3 regions of the Frankia sp. CcI49 genome follow, and region 1 is predicted to be linked to each of the others. Evidence: predicted binding sites of a transcription regulator. Region 1 holds the regulator's gene; each other region holds the start of a gene.
The links. The regulator LexA, encoded in region 1, represses DNA repair genes until DNA is damaged. The targets are predictions, from matches to a motif close to CGAACNNNNGTTCG.

Region 1 (6,189 bases):
GGAGGGTCAGGCGGTTTTCGCGTCCATGCTCCAGATCGCGCACCGCCGCCGCATGGTCGTGGTCGCCGAGGACGTCGACACCGCGGCGCTGGCGGCCGCCGTGGGGCGGACGGAGTGCGACCGGGTCTGCGGCCCGCTGTTCTGCCCGCCCGTTCCGGTCGAGGACGCCCGGATGATCGCGCTCGGCCGGGGTCGGCCGGACCGTTGGTACAAGCCGTGGACGGACTCCTGGGAGGGCGTCGGCACCCGTCGCCCGACCGGCGAGCCGTCGAATCCTTCGAGCTCGGCCAGCTCCGCCGACCCGGCAGGCTCCGGCAGCTCGGCCTACTCCGGCAGCTCGGCCTACTCCGGCAGCTCAGCCGGCTTCGGCAGCTCAGCCAGCTCCGGCAACGCTGCGAACAGGGCGGGCCCGGGGAGCGGTCATGCGGGCGCGGCGGGTCGTGCGGGCCGGCGGACGCCCGCGGGCCCGCCGCCCGCGGCACCGCCACGCGACCCGGCGAGGGCGTGCCAGGACTCGCAGAACGGACGTCCCGGCAGTTCCGGACGTGGCGACCGCTCTCGGGCGGCCACGGCCGGATGAGGCGCCCGGCGCCGTACGATCGCCGCGTGCGGTACGTCAAGGGACACGGGACAGGCAACGACTTCGTCATCCTTCCGGATGCTGACGGTGATCTCGACCTGTCGGCACAGCTGGTGCGCGCGATCTGCCACCGCGGAACAGGGGTCGGTGCCGACGGGGTGCTGCGGGTGGTCCTCGTCGCCGCGGAGCCCGCGGCGGCGGCCTACCTTGGCGCCGCCCGCTGGTTCATGGACTACCGCAACGCCGACGGCTCCATCGCCGAGATGTGCGGCAACGGAGTCCGGGTCTTCGCGCGGTATCTGGTGGACGCCGGCTACGAGATGCCCGGCAGCCTCGTGATCGCCACCCGGGCGGGCCTACGCTCCGTCGAGGTGCCGCCGGCCGGTGACGTGAGCGTGGACATGGGGCCGCCGGCTTTCGCCGCGGGCACCGTGCCGGTCACCGTGGTCGGCCGCGAGTTCGCCGCGGTGGGTGTTTCGATGGGCAACCCGCACGCGGTCTGCTTCGCCGACGACCTGGGGCCGTCCGAGCTGGCGCGCCTGGACCTGGGTGCTCCCGTCTTCCCGGCCGAGGCCTTCCCCGACGGTGTGAACGTCGAGGTCGTCGTGCCGAGTGTGGATGGCGTCGCGATGCGGGTCTTCGAACGCGGCGTCGGCGAGACGGCCTCCTGCGGCACCGGCGCCTGCGCGGTGGCGGTCGCGTGGGCGGCGCGGGTGGGCGGTACGCCGCCGTCCGAGGTGCTGGTCGATCTTCCCGGCGGGCGCCTGACCGTTGACTGGCGGGAGACGACCGTCATTCTGCGCGGTCCCGCCGTTCTTGTGTCTGACGGTGTCCTTCGTCCCGAATGGATCCGCCAGGCCGCCGAGGTCGCCTCCGGTACTGCCGCTGCGGGTGCGCAGGCACTGGTTCCCGCCGGGACCGGCCGGAGCTGACCGACAGGGCCGTTCCTACCGGGCGCCGGGCCGATAAACGGCTCGCGATCGCGGCAGCGGCGTGTCACCCTGAGGCTGCGGAGGTTCCGCTGCGCCGGGGCACCGAGCCCGGGTACAGCGGCACCGGCCCGCTCCCGAACGGGGCGGGCGGAATTCGACGGTCACCGTGCCGCGTTGAGAACGGATGGTATGAGTCTTCCCGCTGACGCCGCCATGGCGTCCACCCGGTACCCGAACCCGAACCTGAGCCCGAGCTTCGACGGCGACGACGGGGGCGTGGTCCTCCTCGGTGACGGCGAGGGGTTCTCCTTCTTCGACGAACAGGGCGACGGCTTCGACCTGGAGGAGCGTGGCGCGCTGCGCCGCATCCCGGGTCTCACCACCGAGCTCGAGGACGTCACCGAGGTCGAGTACCGCCAGCTCCGACTGGAGCGGGTGGTGCTGATCGGGGTGTGGACCTCCGGGACCCTCCTGGAGGCCGAGGCGTCGATGACGGAGCTCGCGGCCCTGGCCACCACCGCGGGCTCGATGGTGCTGGACGCGCTCGTGCAGCGCCGCGACCGGCCGGACACGGCGACCTTCGTCGGCTCCGGCAAGGCCCGAGAGCTCGCGGACGTCGTCGCGTCGACCGGTGCGGACACGGTGATCTGCGACGGCGAGCTGACCCCTGGGCAGCTGCGCCAGCTCGAAGAGGTCGTCAAGGTCAAGGTGATCGACCGGACGGCGCTCATTCTGGACATCTTCGCCCAGCATGCGACGTCCCGGGAGGGCAAGGCCCAGGTGGAGCTGGCCCAGCTCCAGTACATGCTCCCGCGGCTGCGTGGCTGGGGTGAGTCGATGTCCCGGGCCGCCGCGAGCAGTGGTGGCCGGGCGCCCATCGGTACCCGCGGCCCTGGTGAGACGAAGATCGAGACCGATCGGCGGCGGCTGCGCACACGGATGGCCAAGCTGCGGCGCGAGCTGGCCGCGATGGCCACCGTCCGGGAGACGAAGCGCTCCTCGCGGCGGCGGGGTGCCGTGCCGGCGGTCGCGATCGCCGGGTACACCAACGCCGGGAAGTCCTCGCTGCTCAACCGTCTGACCGGAGCCGGTGTGCTCGTCGAGGACGCCCTGTTCGCGACCCTCGACCCGACCGTGCGGCGAGCGACCCTGCCCGACGGGCGGGTGTTCACCCTGGCCGACACCGTCGGTTTCGTCCGGCATCTGCCGCACCAGATCGTCGAGGCGTTCCGGTCGACGTTGGAGGAGGTCGTGGACGCGGATCTCGTCCTGCACGTCGTCGACGGTTCGGCGCCGGACCCGATGGGGCAGATCACGGCGGTCCGTGAGGTGCTCGCCGAGATCGACGCGGCCGGGGTTCCCGAGCTCGTGGTCGTCAACAAGGTCGACGCGGTCGATCCGACGACGTTGGCAGTGCTGCGCAAGGCGGTTCCGGACGCCATCTTCGTCTCGGCTCGGTCCGGAACGGGCCTGGCGGAGCTGATCGACGCCCTCTCGGAGCGGATACCGCACCCGGAGATCGAGATGTCGCTGCTGGTGCCCTACACCCGTGGTGATCTCGTCTCCCGGATCCACCGCGACGGCGAGGTGCTGAGCGTCGAGCACACCGGCGCGGGCACGGCGGTGGCGGCCCGGGTGCCGGTGAGCCTTGCCGCCGAGCTGGAGCCCTTCAGGGTCGCTGGAGCCCTTCGGAGCTGACCCCGCTTCGGAGCTGACCGAGCCGGCGGGAAGCCGAGCCAGGGGCCGCCGCCTGGCTCGGCATGGCGGCTGGCTCGATGGCCGGCTCTTCCCCAGGGGGTCAGCGCCCCCTGGGGTCGCGTTCGGGTCAGACCCGGCGCATCACGGCGACGATCCGGCCGAGGATGGTCGCGTCTTCGGCCGGGATGTCGGAGAACGCGGGGTTCTCCGGCGCCAGCCACACCCGGCCGTCGCGCTGGCGGAAGCGCTTGACCGTCGCCTCGCCGTCGATCATGGCCGCGACGATCTCGCCGTTGTCGGCGACCGGCTGCTGGCGGACGACGACGTAGTCACCGTCGCAGATCGCGGCATTGATCATCGACTGCCCGACCACCTTGAGCAGGAACAGCGTGCCCTCACCGACGATCTCCCGCGGGAGCGGGTAGACGTCCTCGACGGCCTGCTCCGCGAGGATCGGCCCGCCGGCCGCGATTCGCCCGATGAGGGGCACGTAGGTCGGGGTGCCGCCCTCGGCCGCGACGGCACCACCCACCTCCGCCGGCGTGGCGCCGGCGGAGCGCAGCCGGGCGCCCGCCTTCTGGCCGCCGATCGGCAGTACTTCCATAGCCCGCGGCCGGTTCGGGTCGCGCCGCAGGAAGCCCTTCTCCTGGAGCACCTTGAGTTGGTGCGCGACGCTGCTGGTGCTGGTCAGGCCGACAGCCTCGCCGATCTCGCGGACGCTCGGCGGATAGCCGCGCTGCTCCACCGCGGCGCGGATGACCTCGAGAATCCCCTTCTGTCGTTGCGTGAGGCCTGAGGCGTCCGCGGGGCTGTCGGGAAGATCCCGGACATTGCCGCGGGCGTCGCCTCGGCGGGTACCCCGTGCCTGGCTGGTCATCGCCTACCGCTCTCCCTGTCGATGCATCCGGCGGCGGGGCTTCGCCCGCTACCGGCTTCTCCGCGACCGGGGGCTCGGCGGTTCCGCAGCCGGCGGGCCACCCGGTCGATCTACCACTTTGTCCTATTAGTAGCTTCTGACCGGTTCGGGTGGATTTTCCGTGCTCGCTTCTTCTCGCACGATCGTCCACAACTGATCGTCCTTGACGGTAGTCGGCCGGTCGCCGAATCTCAAACGTCTGTTCGAGCGTGTCGGGGGAAGTGTGCGTGGCGACCGTGTAAGAATCGCTCAGGTGTTCGAGCGAGCGGATGCTCGCGCCTGGGAGGTTGACATGGCCGACCCCGATCTGGCCGACCCCGATCCGGCCAACGCTGATCCGGCCGACCCTGATCTTTCCCGCGCCGGTCTGGCTGATGCCGACGTGACCGACGTTGCCATTGTCGATATCGCCATTGTCGATGTTGCTGCGGCCGATCGTGACCTTCGGCCGGCCGCTGGCGACGTTGGCCTGGCTGCCGGCGATGTTGACATCGCGGATGGCGACAGGGCGCTCGGCGGGGGAGCCGGTCCCAAGTGCCGGGTGTTCCGCGTCGGCGCGGCGCGGCGGTCCGCGGCCGTCGGAGGAGGTGCGCCGGCGGCGGGCGGCCGTGGTGGTCGCGCGCGTCCGCGTCCTCGTGCTCGCCGTGGTGCGGCGGTCAGCGGGGTCGTGGTGCGCGGCCAGGCGGTGCGGGGCAGGGCCGTGCGTGGCGGTGATCGGCGGCCGGCGCATCGCTCGGCCCCTTCTCGTTGTCTCGGCAGTGGTCCTTCGCCTGCGGCGGGCCCGTGCGGCGCACAGTCGTCCTCGGCGGCGGTCGAGTGCGTCGAGGCCCAGGTCATCGAGATGCCCGGGCTGGAATGGCGTGCCCGCGCCGTCGGGTACGCGTTGCCGCCGCCCGGCGACCAGAGACTACGGACGAGACCACGGCGCCGGTGGCCGAGTCTGCGGCGCAGCTCGTCCCCGAGCTCGCGAGCCCTGTCCCCGGGCGCGCAACGGCCCCGCCCGGGCTCGCGACGCCACCCGCGGCAACAGCCGCCGCTGAGGCTGACCCGGCGGGGCAGGCTCGTGTTCGCGGCGCTCGCGTGCCTGTCCGGCGCGCTGGTGCTCTCGCTGGCGTTGGTCACCGCGTCGCAGGCGTTCACGGCCACCCCGGTGGACTGTCAGGCCCACGTGGTGCGCCAGGGCGAGACGCTCTGGGAGGTGGCACGCGGGATCGACCCCGAGGCCGACACCCGTGCGGTTGTTCGTCGGCTCATGTCCCTGAACGATCTGCCCACCGCGGATCTCGTTCCCGGCCAGCCGCTCTGCCTGCCCTGACGGTGGCCCGCCCGACGGCCGGCCGCCGGGCGGGACCCGCTGCCGATCAAGTGGTGGCGGCCCCGCGGCAGCGACACGCCGGAGGAGGAGGGGCGGTGTCGGACCTGTCGGGTGCGTGCGCTACGGTGAACACAACATCTTGTAGTTACAGCACCGTAAGTCATCCACAGGTTGTGCATCGATATCCACAGGTTGTCAGTTGGCCACCCCCGGAGGGTGGTCGGCCGGTGGCATGTGGGCACCTGCTGGGGCGTGCTCCGCGTGTGGCAGCCAGGCCGCCCGGAGCGGAGAGGAGTGTGCCGTGCGCTGTCCCTTCTGCCGCCATTCCGACAGCCGTGTCGTTGACAGCAGGGAGGCCGAGGAAGGCGCCGCGATCCGGCGGCGCAGAGCCTGCTCGGAGTGTGGGCGCCGGTTCACGACGATGGAGGAAGCTTCGTTGCGGGTGCGCAAGCGTAGCGGTGCCACCGAGCCGTTCAGCCGCGCCAAGGTGATCGTGGGCGTGCGCAAGGCCTGCCAGGGGCGCCCGGTCCGGTCGGACGATCTCGCCCTGCTGGCCGAGCGGGTCGAGGAGACGGTGCGTTCCTCCGGCTCCGCGGAGGTGGCTGCCGAGGACGTCGGCCGGGCGATACTCGGCCCGCTCCGGGAGCTGGACGAGGTCGCCTACCTTCGGTTCGCCTCGGTCTATCTGGCCTTCGAGTCGCTCGCCGACTTCGAGGTGGCGATCGCGGCACTTCGTGCCGACGCGGGG
Region 2 (6,866 bases), on a different contig from region 1:
ATGTGAAGGCGGCCGACCGGTTCGCCGCGGCGCTGGCCGGTGTCACCGATCCCGAGCAGAAGCGGAAGATCATCGGCCGCGAGTTCATCCGGGTCTTCGAGGAGGCCGCACGCGAGCTCGACGCGCGGGCCGAGGCCGAGGGCGCCAGGATCGGATTCCTTGTGCAGGGCACGCTGTATCCCGACGTCATCGAGTCGGGCTCGCCGACCGCGGCAAAGATCAAGTCCCACCACAATGTCGGTGGCCTTCCCGACGACCTGCAGTTCGCGCTGGTCGAGCCACTGCGCACGCTTTTCAAGGACGAGGTCCGCCACCTAGGTGAGGAACTCGGGCTCCCCGAGGAGATCGTCTGGCGCCAGCCTTTCCCCGGGCCCGGGCTCGCCGTGCGGATCATCGGCGAGGTGACGCCCGAGCGGCTCGACATCGTGCGTGCCGCCGACGCGGTGGTCCGGGAGGAGATCCGCCGGGCCGGGCTCGACCGCGAGATCTGGCAGGTCTTCGCGGTGCTGCTCGCGGATGTTCGATCGGTGGGGGTCCAGGGCGACGAGCGGACCTACGGTTGCCCGGTGGTGCTTCGTGCCGTGACCAGTGAGGACGCGATGACGGCCGACTGGGCTCGGCTGCCCGCCGCGTTGCTGGAGCGCATCAGCAACCGGGTCGTCAACGAGGTGCCGCAGGTGAACCGGGTCGTCTACGACATCACGTCGAAGCCGCCCGGCACGATTGAGTGGGAGTAAAGGCGATCGGTTTCGGTGTGGCCGGCGGTCCGCCGGCTACACCGCTGGACCGCCGGTGGGCGGCCTTGGCGTCAGGTGTTGGGGGTTACATGTCCCAATATTGCGGTCTGGTGTCGATCGTCGTTGGTTTTGTGTCGTTTCGTGACTGTTTGTGGGTTCGCAGTGGCCCGTCGGCATGGCGCATGGGCGCCGATGCATTCCGCAGATGTCCGTCTGGAGGCTCTCCGGGGGTTGACCTCGGTGCGGACTTCATAGACCTTGTCCGGCCTAGTCCGGTGCCATCGTGAGCCACCCGCACTCGGTCGAGACATAGGTTTGGGTGCGCTGGCGGATGGTATTCCGGCTCGGATGTTCGAGGCGACTTCATACGATCCCGGCGGCCGGTGTTTTGTGTCGGGGAGTTGCCGCTCGGTGGCGATAAACCGCCGAAGCGATCCGGCGATTCACCGCGGGGAACATAACGAACCGGACATTACGGATATTTAGTGGAGTATGAGGTGCTGTCTTCGGCTCACAACGGCGATCCCGTCGGAGTGGAACCGCCCGGTGTCGGGCTGGTCGCGGACGGCTCTGTCGCCCGGGCGAAGCGTCCCCTGCCGGCCGGCCGGTTTGACTACGTCCGCGCCGCGGCGCACTCTGGAGGTGTGCCGCTGTTCCTCATGGTGATTACGTAGGCGCGCGACCGCCCGAGAGGGTCGCGCGCCAAGCCCTTCCGCCCATCGGCGGGGGGCCTTTTTTGTTTGCCGCGGCCGCACGCAGGGGTGAGGTGGCCGCCGAGCCGCCAGGAGAGTGTCGATGACATCACCATCCGTAAGAAGGCCGCCGGCTGATGGCGCCGGGTCGTCCCGCGCGGACGACCCGACCGACGCCGACGGCGCCGGAGAACGCCAGGGCGGGGCAGCGGGGGCCCTCGCCCGGATCAGTCCGCAGTCAGCCGTGCCGGCACCGGAACGCGCCCGAGGCACGCTGCCCGCCCGCCGCCCGTCCGGTGGGCGTACCGCTCCCCGAGCCCGCGGTTGTGACGTGGCCGGGCTGCGCCCGGCTGGCCTGGCAGGCAGCTCGGGGCTGGCCGGCGCCGCTGGGCTGGCCGGTACCGCTGGGCTGGCTGGTACCGCTGGGCTGGCTGGCAGCTTCGGCCTGTCCGGCGCTCCTGTCCGCTCTGGCGTTTCCGGCCTGCCGGTCGATCTCGCCGAGGTCACCGCGGCCGCCGGGCGGCTGGGCGGTGTGGCGCGCCGTACCCGGGTCGTGCCGGCGGCCGGGAGTCTGACCGGGCATGTCGGTGCGCCGGTCTGGCTCAAGTGCGAGCACGAGCAGCACACCGGTTCCTTCAAGCTGCGGGGCGCGTTCAACCGGATCGCGACCGCGGGGCCGCGGGCACGCGCGCGGGGAGTCGTCGCGGCGAGCGCCGGCAACCACGCCCAGGGCGTCGCCTTCGCGGCGGCTCGTTTCGGCGTCGCCGCGACCATCTTCGTGCCCGAAGGTGCGAACCCGGCCAAGGTCGCGCGTACCCGCGCGCTGGGCGCCCGCGTCGAGCACGTACCGGGGGGCGTCGACGCCGCGCTGCGAGCCGCCGACGCCTACGCCGCCGCCAGCGGTGGCCTGCTGGTCCACCCGTTCGACGACGTGGCTGTCATCGCGGGCCAGGCAACGATCGGGCTGGAGCTCCTGGAGCAGGTGCCGGAGCTCTCGACAGTGATCGTCGGGGTCGGTGGTGGGGGTCTGCTGAGTGGTCTGGCTGTGGTGCTCAGGGGCCTGCGGCCGGACGTCCGCGTGATCGGCGTCCAGGCGGCCGCCGCGCCGGCGTTCGCGTCGTCCTTTCACACCGGCCGCCGTCTGGTCGTCCCACCGGGCGCTGCCGGTACCGGCGCGGGCTCCGGCACCGATGCCGGCCAGGCCGGGGCAGCCACGGGAACAGTGGCCGACGGCATGGCGGTCGGCGCGCCCGGCCGGCTTACCCTGGCACTCGCCGAACGGCTGGTGGACGACGTCGTCACGGTCGACGAGGACGCGTTCTGGGAGGCGATGGTCGCGCTGCGGCGGTCGGGCCACCGGGTGGAGCCAGCGGGAGCCGCCGGTGTCGCGGCCCTGCTGCGGATGCCCGAACTCGCGGGCGGTGTCACGGCGGTCGTGCTCTCCGGCGGCAATCTCGACCCCGCGGTGGACACCAGGGTGGCCGCGCTCGCGGCCGGCGCGTCCGCGGGCGCTCGGACGAACGCGCCTGGGTGACCGCGCCTGGGTGACCGCGTCCGGGTGAAAGCGTCCGGGTGAAAGCGTCCGGACCCGAACGCCGACCCGCGGGCCGGGCATGGAAGTGTCGGACCCGCCCGGCATCATGGCGCTGTGGTTGAGCTGGCCACCGCGTCGGGCGGTTCGTCCGTCGAACGTACGATCGAGGTCTGATGAGCACTCTTTTCGACGACACCTTTGGCCCTGAATCGCTGGTCGACGGTCTGGCACCCCTTGGCGGCGCGGGCTCGCGGGAGGGCGCGGCGGCCGGCGGTGCGGCGCGCGGCGGGGCCGCCGGCGGCGGTCGGGCGTCGGGCGGCTTCGGCCCGGCGGTGCTCGAGGCCGGGGCGGGTCGCCCCAGGCCGCCTCGGCTCGACCCGGGCGAACTGCTGGAGGGGCTCAACCCGCAGCAGCACGCGGCGGTGGTGCACGCGGGCGCGCCGTTGCTCGTCGTCGCCGGTGCGGGCTCGGGCAAGACCCGGGTGCTGACCCACCGCATCGCCTATCTGCTCGCGGCGCGTGGAGTGCGGCCGGGCGAGATCCTCGCGATCACGTTCACGAACAAGGCCGCGGGGGAGATGAAGGAGCGCGTCGAGGCGCTCGTCGGCGGGCGGGCCAGAGCGATGTGGGTGAGCACGTTCCACTCGGCCTGCGTGCGCATTCTCCGTTCGGAGGCGGCGCGGCTCGGGTTCGCCTCCTCCTTCTCCATCTACGACGCGGCGGATGCCCAGCGCCTGCTCACGTTGGTCACCCGCGATCTCGACCTCGACCCCAAGCGCCACACCGCCAAGGCGCTCGCGGTGGCGATCAGTGCTCTGAAGAACGAGCTCGTCGACTGGGAGACCGCCCGGGACCGGGCCGCGAGCCACATCGAGCGAACCGTCGCCGAGGTGTACGGCTCCTACCAGCAGCGGCTCGCACAGGCGAACGCGCTGGACTTCGACGATCTGATCATGATGACGGTCAACCTGCTCCAGGCGTTCCCCGACGTCGCCGAGCACTACCGGCGGCGGTTCCGCCACGTGCTTGTCGACGAATACCAGGACACCAACCACGCCCAGTACGTCCTCGTCCGCGAGCTGGTCGGCCGCCCTGGTCCGGCCGGGAGCACGGGGGCGGGGGCCGAGCCGGCGGCGGTGGGCCAGCACGGCACGGGCGGCGAGGACGCTGCCGGGCTGGCGGGAGCGGAGCACGGCGGTGGCGGTCCGGTCCCCGCCTCCGGCGCCCTGCCGCCGGCGGAGCTGTGCGTGGTCGGGGACGCCGACCAGTCGATCTACGCCTTCCGCGGGGCGAACATCCGCAACATCGTCGAGTTCGAGCAGGACTACCCGAACGCGGCCGTCATCCTGCTGGAGCAGAACTACCGGTCCACCCAGACGATCCTCTCCGCGGCGAACGCGGTGATCGCGCGCAACGCCCAGCGCAAGGCGAAGCGCCTGTGGTCGGATGCCGGTGACGGGGAGCGGATCGTCGGCTTCGTCGCCGACAACGAGCATGACGAGGCAGCCTTCGTCGCGGAGGAGATCGACCGGCTCAGCGACGACAAGCTCGCCCGGCCGGCCGATGTGGCGGTCTTCTACCGGACGAACGCCCAGAGCCGAGTGTTCGAGGAGATCTTCATCCGGGTCGGGCTGCCGTACCGGGTGGTCGGCGGCGTCCGGTTCTACGAGCGCCGCGAGATCCGTGACCTGCTCGCCTACCTGCGGGTGCTGGCGAACCCGACGGACACGGTGAACCTGCGGCGGATCCTCAACGTTCCGCGCCGCGGGATCGGTGACCGCGCCGAGGCGATGATCTCGGCCTTCGCGGAGCGCGAGCGCATCCCGTTCGCCGACGCGCTCGCCCGGGTGGACGAGGTGCCCGGGGTGGCGACCAGATCGGCCCGGTCGGTCCGGGACTTCGTGGCGCTGCTGGGCGATCTGCGTGACCTGCTGCCGAGCGGCCCACTGGCCGTGATCGAGGCGGTGCTGGAGCGGACGGGCTATCTCTCCGAGCTCGTCGCGGAGGACACCATCGAGGCCCAGGGGCGGGTCGAGAACCTGCGGGAGCTCGTCGGGGTGGTCCAGGAGTTCACCGAACGGCGTCCCGACGGCAGCCTGGCCGAGTTCCTGGAGCAGGTCTCGCTCGTCGCGGACGCGGACCAGATCCCCGACGACGACGGCTCCGACGGCGTCGTCACGCTGATGACGCTGCACAGCGCGAAGGGCCTGGAGTTCCCGGTCGTGTTCCTCACCGGGCTGGAGGACGGCGTCTTCCCACACCTGCGCACGCTCGGGGATCCGACCGAGCTGGAGGAGGAACGGCGGCTGGCGTATGTGGGCGTCACCCGGGCCAGGGCACGGCTGTACCTCACCCGGGCCCAGGTCCGCAGCGCCTGGGGGCAGCCGGCCTACAACCCGCCCTCCCGGTTCCTCGGCGAGGTTCCGGATGCGCTCGTCGAATGGCGCCGGCTGCCCGAGCCGGCTCCGACCACCAACAGCGGGCGCTTCGCCGGCTCGGGCGCGGGCTCGAGCGGGGCAGGCGGCTTCGGTGGCGCCGGTGCGAGGCCGGTGAACTCCCCGTTCGGGGCGAAAAGCTCCCGGCCGGCCGCGCGCCCGATCATCGACCTGAATCCCGGCGACCGGGTCACCCACGACACGTTCGGCCTCGGGGTCGTCGTCGCGACGAGCGGGGTCGGTGACTCCCGCCAGGCCAAGATCGACTTTGGCTCCGACACCGGGACGAAGGATCTCCTGCTGCGGTACGCGCCGGTGGAGAAGCTCTGAGCCGAGGCCTCCGGCCACGCGGCCCCGGCCCCCGTGCTGCCGCGCCCAGCGCGGGCGGCAGCGGGGTCGGGGGCACGGCTCAGTACGTGACCCCGTGGCCCGCGAGCCAGGCGAGGGGGTCGACCTTCGTCCCGTACTGCCCGTTGAGGCGGACCTCGAAGTGCAGATGCGGGCCGGTGGATTTGCCGGTGTTCCCCTCCAGGCCGATCTGCTCGCCGGTGTCGACCTCCTGGCCGACCCGGACGTCGATGCGTGACATGTGGCCGTAGCTGGTCACCACGTTGTTCTCGTGCATGATCTGCACGAAGTTTCCGTAGCCGGTCTCCCAGCCCGCGTAAATGATCGTCCCGCGGTGTGCCGCGTGGATGGTCGTTCCGTGGGGAGCGCCGAAATCCACGCCGATGTGGTGGTTCGAGCCGCCGAATCCCTGGGTGACGCGGGCCTCGATCGGGCGAACCCAACGTGCCGCCGCCACCCGTTCCGCCTCCGCGGCGGCCGCGGCGTCGCGCTGGGCCAGTGCGACGGCTGCCACCCGGGTGGCGACCAGGTCCTTCGCCTCGAGCAGCTCGGCCATCCGGCGTTGGTCGTCGGACACCTCGGTGTCGATCGGCCCGCTCAGATCATCCGCGCCCGCCGTGGACACGACCTGCACGGTGCCGGACTGGCCCGCCGATGCTCCGCTCGCGGACGCCGCCAGCGTGCTGCCGGTCCGTCCCGGCTGGTGCTGGGCCGTGGTCTCGGAATGCGCGATGCCGGTGGCATTGATGAGCACGAGGCCGATGGTCGAGACGACCGCGGTGGCGGCGCCCGTACGTCGCAGCTGTACGGAGACGAAACCCGATCTTCCGGGTACGGACTCGTCCCACTCGTCGGCGACTGAGGCGCTCCGACGTGGGTGCGTTCCGTGCTCGGATCTCGGGAACGGCGGTCGTGTCAACACGCACTCCCCTGGTCACAAGGCACCCGTCAGACGAACCAGCCGGGTGGGAGGGCCCTTAAACCGATGAGGAGGTTACACCGTCTCTTTCTGGCAGATAGTTCCAACTAGCCGTAAAGATGTGGCACTTTCGGGCTGGTCCGTCGCCAGACCTGTCGCCGCCGTTGCCTGCGGCGCTCCCGCTACGGGTGCCGCCGGTGC
Region 3 (6,866 bases), on a different contig from region 1:
GTCCCCTCGACCAGGATTCCGCCCGGCTGCAGGCGTCCCACCAGGGCGGCCCAGGCCGACTCGACCGCGCCCTCCTCGTACTGACGCAGCACGTTCATCGCCCGGATGACGACAGGCCGCAGGCCCGCCAGCTCGAATCCGCCGCGGGTGAACGTGAGCCCGGGCGGGCGGGCGGCCGGTTCGGCGGCGGCGACCCGTTCCGGCGCCAACTCCAGCCCGACAACCCGGACATCGGCCCGCACCGGGCGGAGCCGGTCGTACATCTCGACGGTGGTGACCGGCGACGATCCGAAACCGAGATCGACGACGAGCGGGTCCGCGGCACGCCGCAGCACCGACCACCCCGCCGACGCCAGCCACCGGTCGACCCGGCGCAACCGGTTCGGCGCCGTCGTGCCCCGGGTGGGCAGACCAAGCGCCCGCGCGCGGCCAGCGGCCAGGCGCGGCCGGCGCCGCGAAACTGTCACTCCGCTCACATCCCTCTCGAAACCCCGGCCGTAAATCCCTTGTTCGCACAGGGTCGGTCGGATGGCGCCCACCCGGTACGGGCACATACAGCTCATGCCGAGTGTGCCGGGCGGGCATAGGAGGGCCGCCGCCCGGGTTGAATGACGTTGGCGCAGGTCGTCCGCTTGGTCGCTAGTGGAGGTGGTTGGTGCACCTGGTCGATGGCCGTCCGCCGGACCGGCGTGACGCCGCTGCGCCGAGGACGCAGAGGACGCCGAGGTCACCGTCACGGGTGGCGATGCTCTCGATGCACACGTCGCCCCTCGAGCAGCCGGGAACCGGTGACGCGGGCGGCATGAACGTCTACATCATCGAGCTCAGCCGCCAGCTCGCCGCGCTCGGCACCGAGGTCGAGGTGTTCACCCGCGCGGTCAGCAGCAAGCTGCCGCCGACCGCCGAGATCGCCCCCGGTGTGACGGTGCGGCACATTCCCGCCGGCCCGTTCGAGGACATCGGCCGCGCCGAGCTGCCGGCCTGGTTGTGCGCGTTCACGGCGAACGTCCTACGCACCGAGGCCGGGCAGGACGCCGGCTGGTTCGACCTGGTCCACTCCCACTACTGGCTGTCCGGCCAGGTCGGCCTCTCCGCCGCCCGGCGGTGGGGCGTGCCGCTGGTCCACACCTCCCACACCCTGGCGAAGGTCAAGAACGCCTCGCTCGCGGACGGCGACCGACCGGAACCGGAGCTGCGCCTGCATGGCGAGCAGGAGGTGATCTCGGGCGCAAGCCGCCTCATCGCCTCGACGGAAACCGAGCGCCGTCACCTCATCGACCTCTACGGGGCCCCGCCTGACACAGTGGACGTGGTCGCCCCCGGCGTCGACCTGGATGTCTTCCGGCCCGCCGGCGACGGCGACGAACGGGCCGCGCGAGCCCGGCTCGGCTTCGACCCCGACACGCAGCTCCTCCTCTTCGTCGGACGTATCCAGCCGCTCAAGGCTCCGGACGTCCTGCTCGCCGCCGCCGCCGAGCTCATCCGCCGGGACCCGGAACGACGCAGCCAGCTCGCCGTGGTCGTGGTCGGTGGCCCCAGCGGCTCCGGGCTCGAACGCCCCGACGCCCTGGTGAAGCTTGCCGCGGAGCTCGGCATCACCGACATCGTCCATTTCCAGCCACCTGTACCGCACGATCAGCTCGCCTCCTGGTATCGCGCGGCCACGGCCGTGGTCGTGCCCAGCCACAGCGAGAGCTTCGGTCTGGTCGCCGTCGAGGCACAGGCCTGCGGCACCCCGGTGGTCGCCGCATCCGTCGGCGGCCTGCGCACCGCCGTCGACCACGGGACGTCCGGGGTCCTCATCCGTGGCTGGGAGCCGGCGGACTACGCCACCGCGCTGGAACGCATCCTCACCGAGGAGCGGTGGCGACGGCATCTCGCCGCGGGCGCCCGGGCCCGCGCCGCGGGCTTCGGCTGGACCGCGACCGCACGCGGTGTCCTGCGCAGCTACCAGGCCGCCATCGCGCCGAGCGCCGTGGCAGTCTGACGACATGACGCCCTCCATCGACGTCGCCGAGCGCGAACGCCTCGACAAGCTGATCAAAGCCGGGCTGGACGACCTCGGTGTCGCCTACGAACACTCCGACACCGGCGCCTTCCTGGTGACGTTGGAGGGCGAACACAAGCTGCGCACGATGACGTGGCTGGTGGTGCAGGACCACACGTTGCTCGTGGAGGCCTTCTTCATGCGCGCTCCGGCGGAGAACGCCGCCGGTACCTACGGCTTTCTGCTGAGCCGGAACTCCCGCACCTACGGAGTGCACTTCTCGATCGACAACATGGGCGACATCTTCCTCACCGGGCAGGTCCCGCTCAGCGCGATCAGCCCCGACGAGATCGACCGGCTGCTGGGCTGCGTCGGCACCTACGCCGACGAGAACTTCGACCCGGCCATCGCCATCGGCTTCGCCGGCGCCATCCAACGCGAACGCGCCTGGCGGGCCAAGCTCGCCGCCGACAGCGGATCCGCCGCGCGCCCCGCGTAGCGCCGCCACGACCAATGGCACACCCCGGCACCCCGCACACCCACACACTTCTCGCACCCGCACACTCCCTGCACCCGCACACTCCCTGCACCCGGCCGGCCCGACAGGTTTCTGACCCTCGGCTCAACATGCCCCGATCGCCCGCTTCCCGAGGTCACACACAGCGTCGACAGCCGCTGCGAGGGTGGCGGGGGCGCGGGTGAGACCCGCGACGACGTCGTGTGTTCCGCCCATTCCCGCATGCTCCAGCAGTTGCTTCTCGTTGGTGACCCACTCCCCCCGCGCGGCGAGGACCGCGTGTGCGTATTCCGACGCGCCGACAACGAGCAGGCTCGCGCACTGGGCGGTCCGCCCGTGCGACGCGTGATGACGCCTGGCGTATGCAAGTGTCATCGCCGCACGATCGGACCATGTTCGCGAGGCCGATATCCGCAGCGCCTCGGGATACTCCGGCCTGGGCAGCGCACCACGAAGCACACGGTTGATCGCGAGCTCCCCGACGACGAGATAGCTCGGAATTCCCGCCAGATGGAACATGAGTGGCTCGATGTGGAACTCACCGCGCTCAGCGCGGGCGAGTTGCTCCTCGACGACATCGAGGTCGCGATAATGCACGTCCACGGACCGGTCGGCGACAGTCAGCCACGCGCCACCGTTGAAGACACCTCCACCCCAGCCGCCAATCTCCGACACCTCCCCCGGAAATCCAAGGCCTCGCAGCGACGCCGGATCGAATTCACCGCGATAATAGATCGCAAGATCCCAGTCACTGTCCGGCCGATGCGTCAGCTGTGCCCGCGACCCGCCGAGCACCACCGCCTCCACCCTAGGCAGCCCGAGCAGAATTTCAGCGATCCCGTCGAGGAAATGGATGTCATCCACGGCCCCATAGTAGATACACGGCCATATCGGCACAAATTATTATTGACAGGAATCCCAGGAGTCCCGCATTCCAGGGAGGAGAGGGCGACTTTCACTCCTCCGACAATGCGATCAACGTTTCATATCGGACAGGCCGTTTTCGCTCGTCGCGTCAAGCTCGACGGTGGCACATTCCCCATCGAGGTACGAATGCGGCCGCACCTCATAACGGCGGCCGGTCGGACTCATCCAGCAGAACACCCCCGGCCGGGGCTGGACCACCCGCCACCGGCTGTGATGACGCACCCGGTGATGCCGCCTGCACAACGGCCCCAGGTTCTCCACCAGCGTCTTCCCACCCGAGGCGTAGGGCCGGGTGTGGTCGAGATCGCAGCGCCACGCCCGGCGGGTGCAGTGCGGGAAGGTGCAGCACGGGTTCCGGGCCCGCACATGACGCTTCTGCGCCGGGCTGGGATACCGCCGTTCTCCCAGCTCCACGAGGTGCCCCTGCTCGTTGGTGAGCATTCGCCGCCATGTCGAGGTCGGCCGTGACGCTATCTCCCGCGCCACCGTCGCCGGGATCGGCCCGTACCCGACCAGTTCACCCGGCTCGGCGTCCAGGCCGAGCAGGGTCCCGATCGGAACGATCACCTGCACATCCGCACCCGTCGCACCCCCCGGACCAGGCTGACCGTCCCGGCCCAGGATCAGATCCATCAACGTGTCCGCACGCACCTCGTCCCGACTCCGACCCTCTCCCTTCTCTGCCATCGTCGCGTTGGTGACCTGCTCGATCCGCGCCTGGCAGGCCAACGCCCCGTCCGCGGGCAGCAACGCCCCAGCACGGCCATCCCGTCGTCCTCCGGCTCCACCCACACCCGCCGCTCCGGACGACGTTCGTCGGACCGTCGGGCCGCACCCTCGGGATCAATCTTGATCACCCCGTAGCGGCACGCCGCCGTGAACGCACGCCGATGCGCCCGCGGCCCCTTCCCGAGGACATGGTCCGCGACCCGGCCGGCGAGCCCGTCGTCCAACGGGGAGGTCGCACGCTCCAAGGACGTCAACCGCGGCAGATCCAACACCCCCGCCGCCAACGCCTCCAACCCGACGGGGAGACGCCGAACCACCTGATCAGCGAAATCCAGATGCCACTCCGCGGACCCGGTCGAGATCCGCATCACCCCCGCCACCTCACCCGCCACCACCGAACCGAACAGGCCCAGCTCGTCATAGCCCTCCGGCGGCCGGGCAGCGGCAAGCTCCGCCTGAACCCGGATCGCCACCGCCTGCGCCGCCGCGATCCCCGCCACCGCCGCCCGGAGCCTGTCCAGACACTCGCTCAGCCACCCCTCGAACACCCGATGCTCGACCGGAACCCCCACCTCCTCCTCACTGCCGGGAACCGTCGCGGCCGACGGGCCGGTCGTGCCAGTCGCGTTGATGACGATCGAGGGCGTGCGGGGAGCCATGGCACCACACCTCCGGTCCGGAAACACACACCACACGATCGAACGGACGTTCGATCGCGTGGTGATGCTAAACCCGGAAACGACCCGCAGGACCGGGCCGGCCAAGGGAGGACACAGCGAGTTCACCGGCCACCCAGACCGCCTTGACAGACAGACCTCCCTGCCGGCAACCTCGCATTCTCAGACCAGCTAGAAGAGCGACTCCTCACACCCATGCGACCCATATCGCACACCTTGTGGGCGCCGTCACCACATCGTGATCCCCTGTGCCCATACAGGGCACAGAACGACCGACCAGGTCAATTTAGTCAGCATTTATAGTTCGCCGGAATCGCTGCGCCTCACGGTAGCGAACTTCTCGAACTCAGTCGCCAAGGGCCGGCCTGAAAACCGGAGAGGCTGCAATTATTGTCAACAGCAAATAGCGGGCGATGCCCGCAGGAGACCACATCAAAATCTGGTGCAGCAAATCGGGCGTCGAAAAAGCCATGCCGAGCTAGATATTCACCCGATCCGCAGGCGGGAGTCATGGTCGCGCGGAATCCAAACACCCCGAGGAGGCTCAAGCCTCCGCCGGGTTACTACTTCATAACCGGTCGACTATTCCTTCACGCGGTGAAGACGAGCCGAGAGGTGGGACTGGAGTGGCTTGCCACTGGCCTCCATGTCGATCGCATACGCCAGATCGCCGCCCTCGACGAGGCCGTACAGCCGCACCGAGCGGGTGACCTCACGGGCAGTGGTGGTCCTGATCAGAACGTTCGAGTCGAGGTCCACCCTGGTTCCGGCGATGGTCCCGACGTAGATCTCGGCGATGCCGAACGGGTGGGCCAGCATTACCTCGACGACCGGGTTGCGGTTCACCTTGCCGTCGGGGCCGAGCTCGGTGGCGGGTGGCTGCACCCGCCAGAATCCCGTCTCGGTTGCCAGGGGGCTGCCCGGCTCCCGTCCGTCCCGAGGCTCGTCGGCCCACCAGGTGTGCGACACATAGCCGAGCGCGGGACGCCCGTCGGCGGCGAAGGTGATCTCCTGGCCGTAGTGGAAGGACTCCATGCCCTCATAACCCCCGACGCCCTCACCGCGCCAGGTGCCGACGAGGAACGCCAATGGCAGCAGACTCGGATGAAGCTCTGACGAGGACGAGGACGAGGACGCCCCCTTGCCCGTCCGCACGTCGTCGGTCGTGTCGGTACCCATCGGCTTCCCGCTCCCCCCATGCCCTTCTGCCATCGGCGCGCTCACCTGCGCGTTCCTGCCCTGCCTGCGCGCCGGCCCGCTCAGCGCCGGCCCCCGTACAGCTTGTAGACGGCGTACCCGGAGAACCAGGCGATGAGCATCGCCATGGCCACCAGCAGACCGCTCGCGAAGTAGTGCAGCACGGAGCACAGCCTAGGCTTACCTCCTGCACGCTCCGCAGCCGTGTACCAGGCAGGGCACACTGGGCGGGTGACCCGCTCGCTTGTCATCAAGGTGACCGCCGGTGCCGACGCCCCGGAACGCTGTTCTCAGGCCTTCACCGTGGCCTCGGTGGCCGTGGCCTCCGGTGTGGATGTCTCGCTGTGGCTGACGGGCGAATCAGCCTGGTTCGCTCTTCCCGGGCGTGCCGCGGAGTTCAGCCTGCCGGAGTCTGCACCGCTCACCGACCTGCTGGACGCGGTTCTGACCGGCGGCCGGGTCACCGTCTGCACCCAGTGCGCGGCACGGCGCTCCTTCGGTCCCGAGGACGTAATTCCAGGGATCCGCATCGCCGGCGCCGCGGTGTTCGTCAGCGAGGCCCTCGCCGAAGACGTCCAGGCCCTCGTGTACTAGCCGTGTGCTGAGCCAAATGCCTGCTGAGAGGCGCACACCCGCCTCCCGCACGTGCGATGAGCACATGCGGGAGGCGGGCGACGTCTTTCTGCACGCGCAGCACAGACCACTGATGGCACACGACACGTCACGTTCACCGCGCGATTGCAATGCGCTTTCATGATCGCATGATGCCGGAGTCCGAGATGCTCTTCGCCGTGGTGCAGTTCGAGGAGGCGGGTCGACATACGGTCCGTCG

Region 2: a site for LexA is predicted at 3,116-3,129, ahead of pcrA (DNA helicase PcrA). Genes of this name have one in related genera too.
Region 3: a site for LexA is predicted at 4,859-4,872, ahead of CcI49_RS44165 (DUF222 domain-containing protein). Genes of this name have one in related genera too.

Annotation. Positions count from the first base shown of each region.
Region 1 covers NZ_MOWP01000014.1:256,541-262,729, reverse strand. Annotated here, with positions in the region: gene CcI49_RS12945 (EAL domain-containing protein) at 1-580, shown strand, start outside; gene dapF (diaminopimelate epimerase) at 577-1,512, shown strand; gene hflX (GTPase HflX) at 1,702-3,210, shown strand; gene lexA (transcriptional repressor LexA) at 3,338-4,087, opposite strand; gene CcI49_RS12925 (LysM peptidoglycan-binding domain-containing protein) at 5,190-5,441, shown strand; gene nrdR (transcriptional regulator NrdR) at 5,743-6,189, shown strand, end outside.
Region 2 covers NZ_MOWP01000017.1:160,299-167,164, reverse strand. Annotated here, with positions in the region: gene guaA (glutamine-hydrolyzing GMP synthase) at 1-737, shown strand, start outside; gene CcI49_RS42095 (hypothetical protein) at 1,235-1,411, shown strand; gene CcI49_RS16040 (pyridoxal-phosphate dependent enzyme) at 1,533-2,963, shown strand; gene pcrA (DNA helicase PcrA) at 3,137-5,728, shown strand; gene CcI49_RS16030 (M23 family metallopeptidase) at 5,808-6,668, opposite strand; gene CcI49_RS16025 (alpha/beta fold hydrolase) at 6,741-6,866, opposite strand, start outside.
Region 3 covers NZ_MOWP01000017.1:360,639-367,504, forward strand. Annotated here, with positions in the region: partial or broken gene CcI49_RS16955 (class I SAM-dependent methyltransferase) at 1-467, opposite strand, end outside; gene mshA (D-inositol-3-phosphate glycosyltransferase) at 656-1,987, shown strand; gene CcI49_RS16965 (YbjN domain-containing protein) at 1,992-2,486, shown strand; gene CcI49_RS16970 (nucleotidyltransferase domain-containing protein) at 2,610-3,368, opposite strand; gene CcI49_RS44160 (hypothetical protein) at 3,480-4,064, opposite strand; gene CcI49_RS44165 (DUF222 domain-containing protein) at 4,064-4,819, opposite strand; gene CcI49_RS16985 (FABP family protein) at 5,420-6,016, opposite strand; gene CcI49_RS16990 (DsrE family protein) at 6,266-6,628, shown strand; gene CcI49_RS16995 (hypothetical protein) at 6,796-6,866, shown strand, end outside.